DNA from 2 places in the Hungatella sp. L36 genome. Region 1 is predicted to be linked to the other one. Evidence: a T-box and tRNA genes for the amino acid it is inferred to sense, from the RefSeq annotation. Region 1 holds a T-box; the other holds one or more tRNA genes.
The links. A T-box is a leader RNA that pairs with one kind of tRNA and senses whether it is charged. The one in region 1 lies ahead of H8S80_RS22480 (proline--tRNA ligase), so its partner is inferred to be a tRNA-Pro.
Positions count from the first base shown of each region.

Region 2: it encodes a tRNA-Pro, which carries the amino acid that the T-box ahead of H8S80_RS22480 (proline--tRNA ligase) is inferred to sense. The anticodon was not compared.

Region 1 covers NZ_JACOPC010000011.1:18,168-26,115, forward strand. The annotation lists gene H8S80_RS22460 (RNA polymerase sigma factor) at 1-608, opposite strand, end outside; gene H8S80_RS22465 (hypothetical protein) at 675-1,031, opposite strand; gene H8S80_RS22470 (hypothetical protein) at 1,066-1,392, shown strand; gene H8S80_RS22475 (GNAT family N-acetyltransferase) at 1,389-1,916, opposite strand; gene H8S80_RS22480 (proline--tRNA ligase) at 2,031-3,737, opposite strand; T-box leader at 3,799-4,051, opposite strand; gene H8S80_RS22485 (TetR/AcrR family transcriptional regulator) at 4,310-4,924, shown strand; gene H8S80_RS22490 (nucleoside phosphorylase) at 4,905-5,693, shown strand; gene guaA (glutamine-hydrolyzing GMP synthase) at 6,223-7,764, opposite strand.
Region 2 covers NZ_JACOPC010000002.1:158,544-166,491, reverse strand. The annotation lists gene H8S80_RS06355 (DNA gyrase/topoisomerase IV subunit B) at 1-172, opposite strand, end outside; tRNA gene H8S80_RS06350 (tRNA-Gly) at 320-390, shown strand; gene H8S80_RS06345 (hypothetical protein) at 570-1,202, opposite strand; tRNA gene H8S80_RS06340 (tRNA-Thr) at 1,264-1,336, opposite strand; gene H8S80_RS06335 (acylphosphatase) at 1,539-1,817, shown strand; gene H8S80_RS06330 (hypothetical protein) at 1,885-2,052, shown strand; gene H8S80_RS06325 (bacteriohemerythrin) at 2,060-2,476, opposite strand; gene H8S80_RS06320 (hypothetical protein) at 2,543-2,860, opposite strand; gene H8S80_RS06315 (Y-family DNA polymerase) at 2,873-4,150, opposite strand; gene H8S80_RS06310 (N-acetylmuramoyl-L-alanine amidase family protein) at 4,241-5,128, opposite strand; tRNA gene H8S80_RS06305 (tRNA-Glu) at 5,265-5,336, opposite strand; tRNA gene H8S80_RS06300 (tRNA-Pro) at 5,363-5,436, opposite strand; gene H8S80_RS06295 (heavy-metal-associated domain-containing protein) at 5,522-5,716, opposite strand; gene H8S80_RS06290 (metal-sensing transcriptional repressor) at 5,760-6,065, opposite strand; gene H8S80_RS06285 (heavy metal translocating P-type ATPase) at 6,090-7,948, opposite strand, start outside.

The DNA of each region.
Region 1 (7,948 bases):
CTATTGAGCATTTTTCCTATCTGTGCCGTAGAATATCCTTCATAGTGAAACAGGTGTATGACCTCACGGTATTTGTCAGGCAGCGCTTTCACCGCCTCCCATACAAAGGACAAATCCTCTCTGCAGTCTGCGGCCAGTGTTTCTTCCAATTCATCCGTCTGCCTGATCCGGTTGTATTCAATACGGTTCTTACTTAAATTAGCAGCAACTTTAAGCAGCCATGCCTTTTCGTGCGAGGTATTTTCCAGTAAGGGGCCCGTCTTTAAAAACTGAATCAACGTCTCCTGTAAGATGTCCTCGGCATCGCTCATATTATGCAGATAGGAATAAGCCAGACGCAAGATACTGTTTCCATATTCATCGAGTACTCTGGCCGCCTGCATATTGACCGCTTCCCGGTTAGCGGCATTTCCCCCGGAAACAGCCTTTGCTTTATTGGCAAACTCCCCGGAAGCAGCCTTTGTTTTATTGGCAAACTCCCCGAAAGCAGCCTTTGCTTCATTGGCAAACAAGATACGCCGCCGGGATTGTTTATAGCTGCATATATTACGGAGGAAAGAGATCATACAGTCCTTCCATCCCCTCTTCAAATAAATACATACTTCCATCACTGTCTCTCCCACAAAGACAGGCAATGCCGGAAATGTTCCCGCCATTGCCTGTGCAGTCTTATTTTAATGAATCGCCTGTACCAGACTTACGATACTGTCCTGAGCCATGCCCGCGCTCACATAAATGGAGTAAGAGTAATCGTTTGCAGACCAGGTGGCGAGAGAGATGACGCCATCGTTTCCTTTTAAAGTCACCTGCCTTTCATCCACCGTGATGGTTTCTTCTTTCTGATAGTTGTTATAATCCCCACTTATATTCCTTGTTCCCGGTGCCTTACGGATCAAAATCTGATTTTCATCCGCTGAATAGATAACCTGGATCATCTCCTGATCCACAGCCTGTATCTTTTTTTCTGAGATGCCTTCCACCTGTTCCGGCGTGCGAAACTCAAATCCAGCCACCTCGGCGGCAGTCTCCATAGTCTGGCAATCCACGAAAGGATTGGCAATCATTGTGTCAGGATTGGTATTCGCCGGAGTTGTTGATTTTGGTATAGCAGTTATTTCTGTTATAGCAGTTGTCTCTGTTATAGCAGTTGCCTCTGTTATAGCAGTTGTCTCTGTTATTGGAGTCTTTGCAGCGGTACCGCTGGAAGCGCAGGCAGTGATTGACAGCGCCACCACTGCACAAATAATTAGAGTCATCATTTTTTTCATAATATTTATCCTTTCTGTTTTTGGAATTTTAACAGCTTTCTTAGCCGTTCTGTCTTCTATACAGATGAGCCTGATAAAATGTTGCAGCGGACAAATATTTTTTCATGATTTTATATCCTTTTAGAACTTCAGCCTACACTCTACCCCATTGTAACGGTGTTTTCCTTCGTTCGCCTCATAAGGAATCTCTCTGAAATACCGGAATCCCAGCTTATCCATCACACGGCCCGACGCCGGATTCTCCTTTGCGTACCTGCCCACCAGCTCCTTTACCTTCAGGACATTCTTTGCAAAATCCACAATTGCTTCCATCGTTTCTGTCGCAAATCCATGTCCCCAGTATTCTTTCCCGAAATTATAACCTATTTCAAATAAATGGTATTCCTCTTCGTAATAAACAAGTCCGGTTCCGATCAGGTCCCCAGTCGCTTTAAGCACCACGGCCCAGCGGTACCACTGATCCGATGGTATCTGAGAGACTTCGAAGGCAGTCCACTGTCTGGTCTTCTCAACATCATTATGACTGCTCCAAAACATATACCGCGCCACATCCGGATCGCTTTCCCAGCAATCGAAGACCCGCTGTGCATCTGCTTCGCAAAATGGCCGCAAAAGCAGCCTTTCCGTCTCTAATACAGGTGTTTTCATCTTATTTTCCTCCCCTGGGCTTCCATATAAAGCCCTTTCACCGTTTCGCTCATTTTAACACACGCAGGCCCTTTTTACTATCTCTATCAGCGTATTGATTAGTCACCAGGCCTTTTAGCGATCATTTACGAGCTGCAGTAACGTTTCCACCGCATGCTCCATTGCTATTTTCTCTGAAAAGCGCTTATCCCTGGAAGCCACCTCCAGAATATTCTGTTTCAGGTTCCTCGGGCTGACAATGACTCGCAGCGGAACTCCCAGCAGATCCGCATCGGAAAACATGATGCCGGCGCTTACCTGGCGGTCGTCATAGATCACCTCCACGCCCCTGCTCTGCAATTCCTCATACAGGCGGTCCGCATACGCTCTGACTTCTTCATGGTCCGGCCGGACAGCACATAAATGAATCTGCCACGGTGCAATTTCCTTTGGCCAAATCGGTCCAAATTCATCATGGTGCGCCTCACATACAGCGGCAGCAAGCCGGCCCACACCGATCCCGTAGCATCCCATCACCGGATACTGCATACTTCCGTCCTTTGCCACATACGTCATATCCATGGCTTTTGTATACTTTGTACCTAACTGAAAAATATTTCCGACCTCAATACCGCGTGAAATCTTAATTGCCGCCTTCCCGCAGTGAGGACAGCTTCCGCCTTCGGTGATCTTCGCAAAGTCATGGTATTCTGCGCTGCCCGCATCCCGTTTCATATCCAGCCCGGTATAGTGGTATTCACAGATATTGGCGCCACAGGATAAATTATTTGCCCCTTCCAGCGAACGGTCAAACAGAACCGTAAAATCCCCCTTTAAGTTGTACGGACCAATATATCCAGCCGTCAGGCCGCTTTCCTCAGTGATGACTGCCGGGTGAATCTCATAACCCAGATAATTGGTCAGCTTTGTTTCATTTACTTCCAGATCGCCCCGAATAAACAGGACAATATACCTGTCGTCAGAATTCCGCTGGTAAACCACTGCCTTACAGGAGTGTTCCTTCCCGGTTTCAAGGAAATGACAGATATCCTCAATCGTGTGTATATCCGGCGTATGAACCAGCGTCAGTTCATCTGAAATTTCATCCCTGGCACTGCGCACAATGGTTTCCGCCGCTTCCATATTGGCCCGGTATCCGCACTCCCCGCAGATCGCGATGGAGTCCTCTCCGATGGGAGTCAAAAGCATAAATTCATGGGAAATGCTGCCGCCCATCATGCCGGAATCCGATGCCACGGATATGACCTCAGGAACTCCCACCCTCTTATAAATCCGCTCATAGGCCTTATAACACCTGTCATAATACGCTTCTAAATCCTCCTGGCTTGTGTGGAACGAGTAGGCGTCCTTCATTGTAAACTCGCGGACCCGGATCAGTCCCGCCCTCGGACGCGCCTCATCACGAAATTTTGTCTGAATCTGATAGATCATAAAAGGATATTTCAAATAGCTCTGTCCATATTCCCTCACAAGCTGAACCGCCGCCTCCTCGTGGGTCATACCGAGAACCAGAGGGCTGCCGCCCCGGTCGGCAAACCGGAGCAGTTCTTTTCCAATGCTCTCATACCGGCCGGACTCCTGCCATAAGGAGGCCGGCATCACAACAGGAAACTGTACCTCCTGCCCATCGATTGCGTCCATTTCCTCCCGCATAATCTGTTCAATCTTACGAGTAATCCTCTTTAAAGGCGTATACGACGAATAAATACCATTTGCCACATACTTCATATAGCCGCCGCGGACCATCAGCGCATGGCTGTCCACGACACAGTCCGCGGGACGTTCTTTAAAACGATCCCCTACAAGTTTTTCCAGTTTCATATGATTTCCTCCCTTTTTCATTTTCCACAAACTAAAAAACGCCCCAAGCTGACGCTCATCAGCTTAGGGCGAACTGTACAAAAGTCCGTGGTACCACCTAAATTCGGAATAAATCCGCGCTCGCGAGTACGGGGCAGACTGCCTGATACTCTTTCTCTGTGACGGGAGAATCCGGCGAAACCTACTGGGAAATCTACGTTCCGTTCAGCCCACAGCTCAAAGACCGGTTCGCTACTCCTTCAATGAAAGCTTGCACCAACCGCTTTCTCTCTGTAAAGTCCGGAATACCTACTATTTCTTATCATCGCTTTTTGTATTTGATTATATGCACAATAGCACAAATGAAGGGAGGTGTCAAGACCTGATGGCGTTTTATGTTTTGTACGAAATGAAAGTATTCCGGATTGTTATTCAGGATATGTCATTGCTATTTAGAATCGTATGATTACTATTTTAAAAGCGGCAAACTGTTAATTGCTTCTTATATTTAAAACAAATTCTCATTGACAAAGCGACACATATGTCGCATAATACAAAAAGAGACATGCATGTCGCAAAGGAGAATACCGAAAATGGGAATTAAGGGAGATCAAACCAGACAGCTTATCTGTATGGAGGCATTTAAACTTTTTACTGAAAAAGGCTACAAAGATGTGACTATGAAAGATATTTGCGAAAAAACAGGACTTAGCCGCGGGGGACTGTATCGCCATTATGAAAGTACCGAACAAATTTTTCTTGAAATTGTAAATTTTCTTATGGGAAATCAGCAAAACGAATTTTCCGAAAAAATGCAGAAAGGTACATCAGCAGCAGAAATTCTTTGTGATGTTTTAACGAGATACGAAAAAGAAATGTTAGACCAAAGTTCCTCTTTAAGTATTGCAATCTATGAATTCTTCAGCAATCCGAATATATCCAAAAGTGATAATTCCATTACTCAGCAATATCTCGATTCGAAAAAAATGTGGGTTGACTTTATCCAGTACGGTATGAAACGAAAGGAATTTAAGACGGTAAACCCGGAGGCAATCTTTGATTTGATTGTATTTTCCTACCAGGGAGTAAGAATGTATGGTGTCATGATGGATATTGATACAAATATTCCAAAAAGAATTATTGAGCAAATAAAGCTTTTATTATTACCAGAAAGTGAGGAGATACCATATGAAAACAGTATTTTATAGTAATCGTACAATGGATCGTGCTATTTTAAATCCGACTGATACGGTAAAGCCGGTCGAAAATTTCCCGGAAGTCTGTATATCTACATTTTCAAAGCGAATTATAGATAGAGTTTCTACTCAAAGCAATGCTGAAGTAATTACTAATTTAATTACTGCAAATGGAGAAAATCCAGTCTATAAAATTACGTATGGAGGAAAGGAGTTTGCATTCTACCTTTCATTAGTCGGTGCCCCTGCCAGTGTGAGCTGTTTTGAAGAAGTAATTGCTTCCGGGGCAAAAAAGTTTGTTTTCTTCGGCTGCTGCGGTGTATTGGATGACGATACTGTCCAGCACAATTTAATCGTCCCTACCGGGGCAGTACGAGATGAAGGAACGAGTTACCATTATTTAGCGCCGAGCGAAGAAATTGCCCCGGACCAGGAAATAACGAAACGTTTAACAGAATGTCTGGAAAGGTGTGGCTGCCCTTATACTGCGGGCAAAATATGGACAACGGATGGTATCTACCGGGAAACCTTGAACACAATTACGGAGCGCAAAGAAGCTGGCTGTATCGCCGTTGATATGGAATACTCTGCTTTATTGGCCGCTGCGAAATACAGGCATATTCCGTTTGTTCAGTTTTTTTATAGTGCAGACAGCCTGGATCATGGGGAATGGGAACAAAGAGATTTGACCGACTATGGAGTAGATAGTGCTGAGAAATATTTTATGCTGGCTCTAGAGTGCGGATTGGCACTTTATCGGGATGGTGATATGGTAAAATGATGGTGTGAGGTTTAGGACAGAGAAAAATTATTTTTAGAATTTTCTATTTATCTGAAATGGGAAATAAGGTTGTGCCGATTCCGGTTAATCTTTGATATAGGGGAAGCTTATGATTTACTGATCTGGTGTCTGGATTATGCTGGCATATGGATCGCGTCGACATATTGAGACTTTAATGCCGGTATGCTATTTTCATAAACACAGATTAATGAAGTTGTACGGTACAAAATAGTGATACACGTTTAAAAATATATTAGTTTTCAAATAACTAGAGCCAAAGCAGAGCCAGACGATATAAATGGCCTCCGTAAATAGTCATTCTATTAACGTTTCCGGGAGCGCTCCTCAAACTTAGATAGAGGCTGATGGGGATAATGCGCAGCTGGGCATATTATATCGTCTTTTTTCTGCTCTGCCTGACTTCTTTAAGACAGTATTAGTTTCCGGAATAATGCGTACCGTTTTCGTACCGGATGGGCAAAAAATCCCGGGGCCCCTTGATTTTACTGGGTTCCCGGGAACATATCTATTATTCAAATTCAATCGTAGCCGGCGGCTTCCCCGTACAATCATAAAGCACCCGGTTCACGCCCTTCACTTCATTGACAATTCTCCTGGTCACAGTTCCCAGGACCTCCCACGGAAGTTCTGCCGACTCCGCAGTCATAAAATCAGATGTAAGCACAGCTCTCAGTACAACGGCATAATCGTACGTTCTCTCATCACCCATGCAGCCAACCGACCGCATATTCGTCAGCGCTGCGAAATACTGGCCGAGTCCCTTATCGACTCCGGCTTTTGCAATCTCCTCGCGGTAGATTGCATCGGCTTCCTGAACGATTTTTACCTTGTCCGGTGTGATCTCGCCGATGATACGCACGCCCAGGCCCGGGCCCGGGAACGGCTGGCGGTAAACCAAATACTCCGGAATTCCAAGTTCCAGACCGGCCTTTCTTACCTCATCCTTAAACAGAAGGCGCAGCGGCTCGATGATCTCCTTAAAATCCACATGCTCCGGAAGTCCGCCCACGTTGTGGTGAGACTTGATCACGGCTGACTTTCCAAGTCCTGACTCGATCACATCCGGGTAAATGGTACCCTGCACGAAATAATCCACCGTGCCGATCTTCTTTGCTTCATCTTCAAATACACGGATAAACTCTTCTCCTATGATCTTTCTCTTCTGCTCCGGCTCCTCCGCCCCTTTCAGTTTCTCATAGAAACGTTCCTGGGCGTTGACGCGGATAAAATTCAAATCATAAGGGCCATTGGGGCCAAAGACAGCCTCCACCTCGTCGCCTTCATCCTTGCGCAGAAGACCATGATCTACAAATACGCAGGTCAGCTGTTTTCCAACTGCTTTCGCCAGCATAACGGCTGCTACGGAAGAATCCACTCCGCCGGACAGAGCACAGAGCACCTTGCCGCTGCCGACTTTTTCGCGGATAGACTGTATGGAAGATTCAACGAAGGAATCCATCTTCCAGTCCCCGGAACATTTACAGACGTTGTATACGAAATTGGACAGCATCTTCATGCCTTCCTGTGTGTGCATAACCTCCGGATGGAACTGAACCGCATAGAGACCGCGCTCCTCACATTCCATGCCTGCCACCGGGCAGACCGGTGTGTGAGCGGTAACCTTGAAGCCTTCCGGGGCTTTTTCTATATAATCTGTATGGCTCATCCAGCAGACCGTTTTCGGGCTCACGGAATCGAGGATCCGGCTGTCCGCCTCTGTATCCACTTCCGTCTTGCCATATTCGCTGACTGGAGCCGTCGCAACGCTTCCGCCCAGCATATGAGCCATCAACTGAGAACCATAACAGATTCCAAGGATCGGAATTCCCATCTCAAAGATTTCTTTTTCACAATGCGGGGACTCCTCCTTGTATACACTATTAGGGCCTCCGGTGAAAATGATTCCCTTCGGATTCATTTCCCTGATCTTATCCAGTCCCAGTGTGTATGGATGAACCTCACAGTAAACATTGCATTCTCTGACTCGTCTGGCAATCAGCTGGTTGTACTGACCACCGAAATCCAGAACAATAATCATTTCTCTTTCCACGGATATTCCTCCTATAATAATCATGTACGGTATCACGAACGCCGGAAATGAAAAAAACCGGACATAAGCCGCTTTATCTTTAGCATTCCCGCATTCCTGCAATAAAAAACAAAAATTGCAAATGAAGATGAAAGGCTGTTGCATGCATCTTAACCGATTTCTGCAACAGCTCTTTCCATGATAT
Region 2 (7,948 bases), on a different contig from region 1:
GGTTACAGAAGCCAGCCAGATGCTCGTCCACCGCGTTGTCCACGATCTCATAGATCAGATGGTTAAGCCCCTTCGTGCCGACACTGCCTATATACATACCCGGACGTTTCCGGACCGCTTCCAGCCCTTCCAGTACGGTAATACTGTCCGCATTATACTGTGTTTTCGCCATGATACTCCTCCACATCTTGTATTGTCTTTTGCTATTATACAATGAAATTCCTGCACTTGGCAAGTTTTTAACACATTTTTTCAAAAAAGTATTGAAATTTATACCAGAGTCGTGCTATAATATATGACGTGTCAGTAAACTGGCTAAGCAGATATAGTTCATTGGTAGAACATCAGCTTCCCAAGCTGAGGAGGCGGGTTCGATTCCCGTTATCTGCTTTTTTTATTGCCCAAATATTGATTTATGGGCATGCATTTTTATTTTCACCACAGGAAAATTTTATGACAAAAAGAGGATTTACGCTCATTCAAATAAGCTGGAAATCCTCTTTTTTTATCAGGGTGTGTTTCACATCCTCTTTGATCTTTAATTATATATCTCCGAAATCTTTCCTTCGTTACTCTTCGCTGCTCCAGTCCACATCGTATTCCTTTTCCAGCGAAAAACTGCTTAACATATGGTCCGTTGGGTCAAATGACATGAAATATTCATAGTCTTCCCCCTTCTGCAGCCACATATAGTCATCGCCGCTGAAATCTGGAAACATCTCTCCAGCCTTCTCCCGGGACATCTCACTGACAGGCACACCGTTAAAGGCGATCCTCTTCAGTTCGCTCTCTTCGCCGCTGACCAGGCTGAATTCCAGACGGGCGATCACTGCGTCTCCCATACGAACAGCCTTTTCATCCGTAACCAGGGAAATATGGGCAAAGATGGAATCCGTAACCCAGATCGATCCGCCGGTATAGTAAGTATTAGGCTCCAGCTCGGCCTCCGGGTCGATCTCATACTGATTGATCTGTTTGTCCTCCGTCATCTCAGACACCGTCACATTCATTCCCTGATCCAAAAGTGTCTGTACCGTGGTCTCACCGACCAGAATCTCTTTCCCGTCTATCGCAACCGGATACAGCACCTGGGCCGGTTCCGCCGACGCGGTCTCCTCTTTTCCGTTCTTCCCGGAACAGCCGGATAACAGCGCCGCTGCCGCAAGCAGGATCATACCTGTTTTAAAAACTCTTTTCATCACTCGCATCCCTCTTCTTTTGTAATAACATAAAAACCCCTGATAAAATCAGGGGTTTACAGTCAGCTCCCGGCCGGACTTGAACCGGCGACCCACGCATTACGAATGCGTTGCGCTACCAACTGCGCTACGGAAGCAGCTTTGTTTGTCAGACTTAACTGTCGGACCTTAGATAGTATATCAGCAAAGGGGAAAAAAATCAACCCTTTTTTTGAAAAAATTGTAAATAGCGAGAACTGTTACAATTGATGTATTAGTTGCAAAAATTAGGGTGAAAAGTTATAATGAATAACAGTAAAAACGTCCCCAAATGACTGGCATTGGATAAAAGGTGATCAGATGAAGGAAAAAGAACCCGTCAGAAAACACATTCTGGTAAGCGGCCGGGTCCAGGGCGTCGGCTTCCGCTACAGGACCTATTATCTCGCCCAGAATCTTGGTCTGACCGGCTGGGTTCAGAACCTGGATGACGGCCGTGTCGAGATGGAGCTTCAGGGTGATGAAGCAGACATGAACCAGCTTTTCCGAAGGCTGGAGCAAAACAGTTTTATCGATATTACGGACTGTGTGGTAAAGCAGATTCCGACGGAACGGGAAAGCAGTTTTCGCGTGCGGTAGCTTCCATATTTTTCCAGCTTCACCTCTCCCATAAAGTTGTATAGTTACCTTATGGGGGTGAATTGAAATGCATAAAAAAGGAGAAAAGGAACTGGCAGATTTATTCGACCACGCCGCTGAAAGCGACGATCCCGTACCACCAGCACCGGACGATGAATTTCAGACGATTCTGGCTGAGATGAAACGCCGGGGGATTGAGCCCCGGATTCGCAGGGAGCTGAAGGAAAAGAAATAGGCGGTCTTTACAGACCGTCTGTTTCTTTTTCCGCGTATCCCGCCACCTCTTTATCCCAGGACATAATGTGGTTCTGAAGCCACTCCTCCACGTTCTTTCTCACAGCCTCCACGAAGGCCTCACTCGGTCCTTCCTCTTCCTCCAGCATGATCCGCAGTTCCTCCACGGCCCGCTTAAATTTTTCATGCTCCCGGTGGTGGGCCGAAAGCTTCGGATACCCGCTCTTTTTCTGGAGCGCTTCCTCCTCGGAAAAATGGTAATCCGTATAATCCAGCAAAAAATCGAGCGTTCCCACCGCGGTTCTCTTTTCCGTTCCCGGAACGCACTCCTCCGCCAGTTTATTCACCCGGCTGATCAGTTCTCTGTGCTGCGTGTCGATCAACTCATTCCCCGTCACCAGACTCCTGTCAAATGTAATGCTCATTCTTTCATTCCTCCTTTTATCATTTTTACTCGTATGCGCCTCAAGCGCACTTTCCCGGTGCTCCGTCTATTCCGGAAGCACCATGACCCATCTTCCCTCTTCCGGATAAAAAATCAGTTTAAACTCCTGGGTCAGCCCGCCGATCACCGCCCGGCAGGCGTATTCCATGGAAGGGATTCCGGAATAATACTTTTCTTCTCCAAAACGGACTGCCACATGGTTTACGGTCTGCATCATCCCATCGTCCCCTTCGAACTTAAAGGACAGGGGCTGGATCGCTCCGGTACTGGTAAACCACGCCTTGCACGCGATTTTGATCTGCCTGCCAGCCAGAAGCCCACTGTCCGCTCTTTCCGCATTTGTCCCTATTCCGAACGCCGACATGTCACCACTCCTTTAAAAAACTTCCTGTCTGCTGTAATCCACCGTGCGCTTCTCCCTTGCGATTCCGCCGCCCATGTGATCATGTACGGCGGCACCCTCCGGATGCTCCGGGAGAAAAGCTGCGCGTTTTACAGCATCGTTGCCGAACCGCCTCCGGATTTCATCGACTGCCTTATCCATTCTCTCCAGCTTTTCGTAATCCATGCGGTCGAAGAGCCCAATCTGCCTGGATTCCTCTGAGGAAACGTGACTTGTATGGATGCCCAGATGGCGGACCGGCGTCTTATCCCACGCCTCGTCAAATGCCCGGCATGCCGCCTCATACAGTTCCCTCGTGATGTTGGTCGGCGTTTCCAGCGAAATCTGATGAGAATGGTATTCGAACAGATAATCCCGGATTCCCACCGCCACCACACCGATTTTAACACCGTCCTTCCTGAGTCTGGCGCCCAGCGTTTCCGCCAGGGACAAGAGGACCAGTTTTGCCGTTTCCGCGTCACAGACGTCAAAGGCCACCGTGGTGGAATTGCCGTATCCCTTATTGGGCGGAGCCTCCGCCTCCACTGCAGATAGATCGACGCCGTTGGCAAAGCCCCAGATCACCTCTCCCTGTTTTCCCAGGTGACGCCTTAAAATATCCGGATCGCTCTGTGCCAGCTCACCGATCGTGGTGATTCCGATCCCCTTGAGCTTCCGGTAGGTCGCACGCCCGATGAAGAAAAGCTCCGACACGGGAAGCGGCCACATCTTCACCGGAATCTGCTCCTTCCACAGCGTGTGGACCCGGTTCGGCTTCTTAAAATCAGAGGCCATCTTTGCCAGAAGCTTATTCTGCGCCACGCCGATGTTCACCGTAAACCCCAGTTCCTGTAAGATCCTCTCCCTTATCGTCTCCGCGGCCACCTCCGGCGGTCCAAACAGCGCCGTGCTCTCCGTCATATCCATATAAGCCTCGTCGATACTGTACTGTTCCACCAGCGGCGTATACTCCTTTAAGAGACGGATCAGTGCATCACTGGATCTCTGATAGAGATTATAATTAGGCGGAACCAATACCAGCTCCGGGCACTTTTTCAAGGCAGAAAACACAGTCTCTCCCGTCTTGATCCCGCATGCCCTGGCAGGAATGGACTTTGCCAGTATAATTCCGTGACGCCTCGTCACATCGCCTCCCACCGCAGAGGAAACCGTCCTCAAATCCAGTCGGCCGCCCAAATGCTTCATCCGGTAGACTGCTTCCCAGGAAAGAAACGCCGAATTCACATCCACATGAAATATGGTGCGTTCCATCAATCATCACCTCAATACTATTGTATCGAATATATGTTCGATTGTAAATGGAAAGTAAAGGAAGCTGTCACAGCTTCCCCTACCGTCGTTCTATTCCTTTAAAGCGCCTTTTTCATCGGTTTTTAAATGCAGCTCCCCTTCGAACATGGCGCCGTCTTTCTTTGCCCGGTAAAGCTCTCCCTTCCAGATGATCCACTGGTCTCTGGCCATGGCGCCGTCGGTCTTTAAGTAATACCAGATCCCGTCAGAGCCGGTCTTCCAGGTATCGTGCACCATCATGCCCGCGCCGTCAAACCAGTACCACTGATCGCCGTCCTCGTACCAGTCATCGGCCACATAGTTTCCCGAATCTCCGAGATAGAACCGCCACCCGCCGTCCTCCTCCAGCCATCCGGATTTCTTTTCCTGCACAGTGATTCCGTAATACAGGGCGATGGCATCGGCTTCCGCCCTGGCCAGACGGTCCAGATTCGATTCCTTTAAGAGCCATGCGGCTATCTGCGCGTTGGTATGAAAGGAGTGCTCCAGGATGAGCCCTGGAGTCCCTACGGAGGCCGCGCCCCGGAGCACACCGTAATAATCCCCGTTCTGCCCTCTTCTGTGCTCAATTCTGGCAGGCTGTTTCGTCTTCATCACCTTTTCCACACACTGCGCGAGGGCCATTCCGATCCCATCCGCGCTTCCGTTAATGACGCAGTAGGCGGCCGGATAGTCCACCTGATTGTTCACACTGGTTCCCACCGCGTTGGAATGGTCGGACAGGAACAAATCGCATCCTTTCGACTCCGCACCTCTGGCGAAAAGACCCTTGTCCTCATCCTCCCGGCGCCTCGTGGTGATCACTTCGATTCCATACTCTTCCAAATACTTTTTCTGCAGAAGGTGCAGTTTCCATACCATGACAGACTCGTAATACCGATGGTCTGCCGGGCTCTGGTTATACCGGCCCTGATGGCCCGCATCCAAACATATCTTCATATCGCTGCTGACTCCTTTTTAAGCTTATACTACAGGATATGAAACTTTGGGACAGGTGTTGCATCAGGCTCCCGTACCCATAATTTTGTGTGATAACGAAAAAAGCTTCCGGATTTATTTTCCGAAAGCTTTTTTATGACCTATCCGAGAATCGAACTCGGGTTTCCGCCGTGAGAGGGCGGCGTCTTGACCGCTTGACCAATAGGCCACGTATCGAATGTTAACCAAAAATCGTCGAGGCGACAAGATTCGAACTTGCGACCTCTGCGTCCCGAACGCAGCGCTCTACCAAACTGAGCCACGCCTCGATACCTTTGGTAGTATAATATAAAAATGATGGATTGTCAACTATATTTTGGAATTTTTTTAATTTTTTAAAATATAAGAAAAATTCTACTGCTGTTCCACCGCCGTAAAGCCCAGATCATCGAGAATTTCCACTGCTTTTCCGTAGTCCTTCTCTTCCTCGATCACCACGGTCTTGGTCTCTAAATCCACTTTGTGGCCGATTCCCTCGTGATCCAGCCCTTTGTTGATTCTTGATACACATCCGTTACACATCATTTCATCACAGCGATAAGTCTTCATAGTCTTTATCTCCTTTTCTTTTTCATAAATTGCGGTTGGTCAATCACTTCATAACCTTCTGTATCGTCATACACAGCTCATCGACCGCTTCTAAATTGCCGTCCTGAATCTGTTCCACGACACAGCTCTTGATATGGCTCGACAGCAGCACCTTATTGAAGCTGTTAAGTGCCGCCTGAACCGCGGATACCTGTGTTAAGATGTCCACACAGTACCGCTCGTCTTCCACCATGCTCTTGATGCCGCGGATCTGGCCTTCGATCCGGTTTAAGCGGTTCAGTAAGTCCTTTTCCTCCGCGGCCTGACGATGCTTGTGCTTCACCGCACAGTCACATGTGCGTTCCTCCATATCATACCTCCATTCCTTATGCCCCTACAGCTTTACTGTCTTTAAGCGAAGCGCGTTGCTCACCACGCAGACCGAACTCAATGACATGGCAAATCCGGCAAACATCGGATTTAACAGCGGGCCTCCAAATAAGTATAACACACCTGCGGCCACAGGGATACCCAGACTGTTATAGAAAAATGCCCAGAATAAATTCTGTTTGATGTTCCGAATCGTGAGACGGCTTAATTTTACCGCCTTATAGACGTCGCGCAGATCGGATTTCATGAGGACGATATCGCCGGATTCCAAAGCGATGTCGCTTCCTGAACCGATGGCCGTTCCCACATCCGCGGATACAAGCGCCGGAGCGTCGTTGATTCCGTCTCCAACCATCATGACGGTCTTTCCCTGCTTCTGCAAAGACTCCACCACGTTGGCCTTGTCTTCCGGCAGAACTTCTGCGATTACGGTGTCGATATGGGCCTGCCTGCCGATGTAGTCCGCTGTCTTCTGATTGTCTCCCGTCAGCATACACACCGTGATTCCCAGACTCTTTAACTGGTCCACAGCCTCCACGCTGGTCTCCTTAATGGTATCGGCTACACAGATAATGCCCTTTAACGTGCCATCCACCATCAGATACATCGGTGTCTTTCCCTGGTTCGCCATCTGGTGGGCCTGCTCTCTCACGGGATCGCCCATGGATACCTTCATCTGCTCCACCAGTCTTCCATTACCCACGGCCACCTGGCTCGTTCCGATGGATGCGATGATTCCCGCTCCCGTCACGCTCTCAAATTTCTCCGGCATGGCAAGCTCCAGCCCCTGTTCTCTGGCCTTCAGTACGATGGCCTGCCCCAGCGGATGCTCCGACATCTGTTCACAGCCGGCCGCCAGCTTAAGAAGACCGTCGGAGGTCTCCGTCTGATCCAGAACCACGATGTCCGTGACCTTCGGCTTCCCTTCCGTAATCGTACCCGTCTTATCAAATACGACAGTGTCTACCTTATGAGCGGTCTCCAGCGCCTCACCACTCTTGATCAGGATTCCATGGCTGGCTCCCAGACCGGTTCCGACCATGATCGCCGTCGGTGTCGCCAGTCCCAGCGCACACGGGCAGGCAATAACCAGAACCGCCACAAAGATGGTCAGGACAAAAGACAGCTCCTTGCCGCCAAACAGCCACCAGAGGAGCGCCGCAACCAGTGCGATTCCCATGACCGTCGGAACGAAGTATCCCGCAACCTTGTCTGCCAGTTTGGAGATAGGCGCCTTTTTCCCCTGCGCGTCCTCGATCATCTTAATGATCTTGGAAAGCGTGGTATCCCCGCCTGTATGGGTAACCTCCATCTCCATGGCCCCGTTGTAATTCATGCTGCCGCCGATCAGGGTGTCGCCCTCCTGCTTCTCCACAGGGATGCTCTCTCCTGTCAGCATGGACTCATCCACGCTGCTGCTGCCGCCCGCCACGATACCGTCCAGGGGTATCCTGCTGCCCGGCTTGATAAGGACATGCTGTCCCACTCTCACACTGGCCGTTTCCACTTCCCGTTCCGTACCATCCTCATAGAGAATCGCGGTGTCCGGAGCCAGCTCCATCAGCTTTCTGATCGCTTCAGAGGTCTTGCCCTTGCTTCTGCTCTCCATGTATTTGCCCAGCATGACGAGAGTGACGACCACGGCCGCCGACTCGTAATAGAGGTGATGGGCGTTCATCGGATTCACCGGTATCGTAACCGTCATACAGAGGCTGTAGATAAACGCACTGCCGGTGCCGATCGCCACCAGGGAATCCATGTTCGGATTGCCCTTAAACAGCGCCCTTAAACCTACCAGGTAAAACTTCCTTCCCGCAATAAGCACCGGAACCGTGAGTACCAGCTGTGCCAGCGCATAGTTAA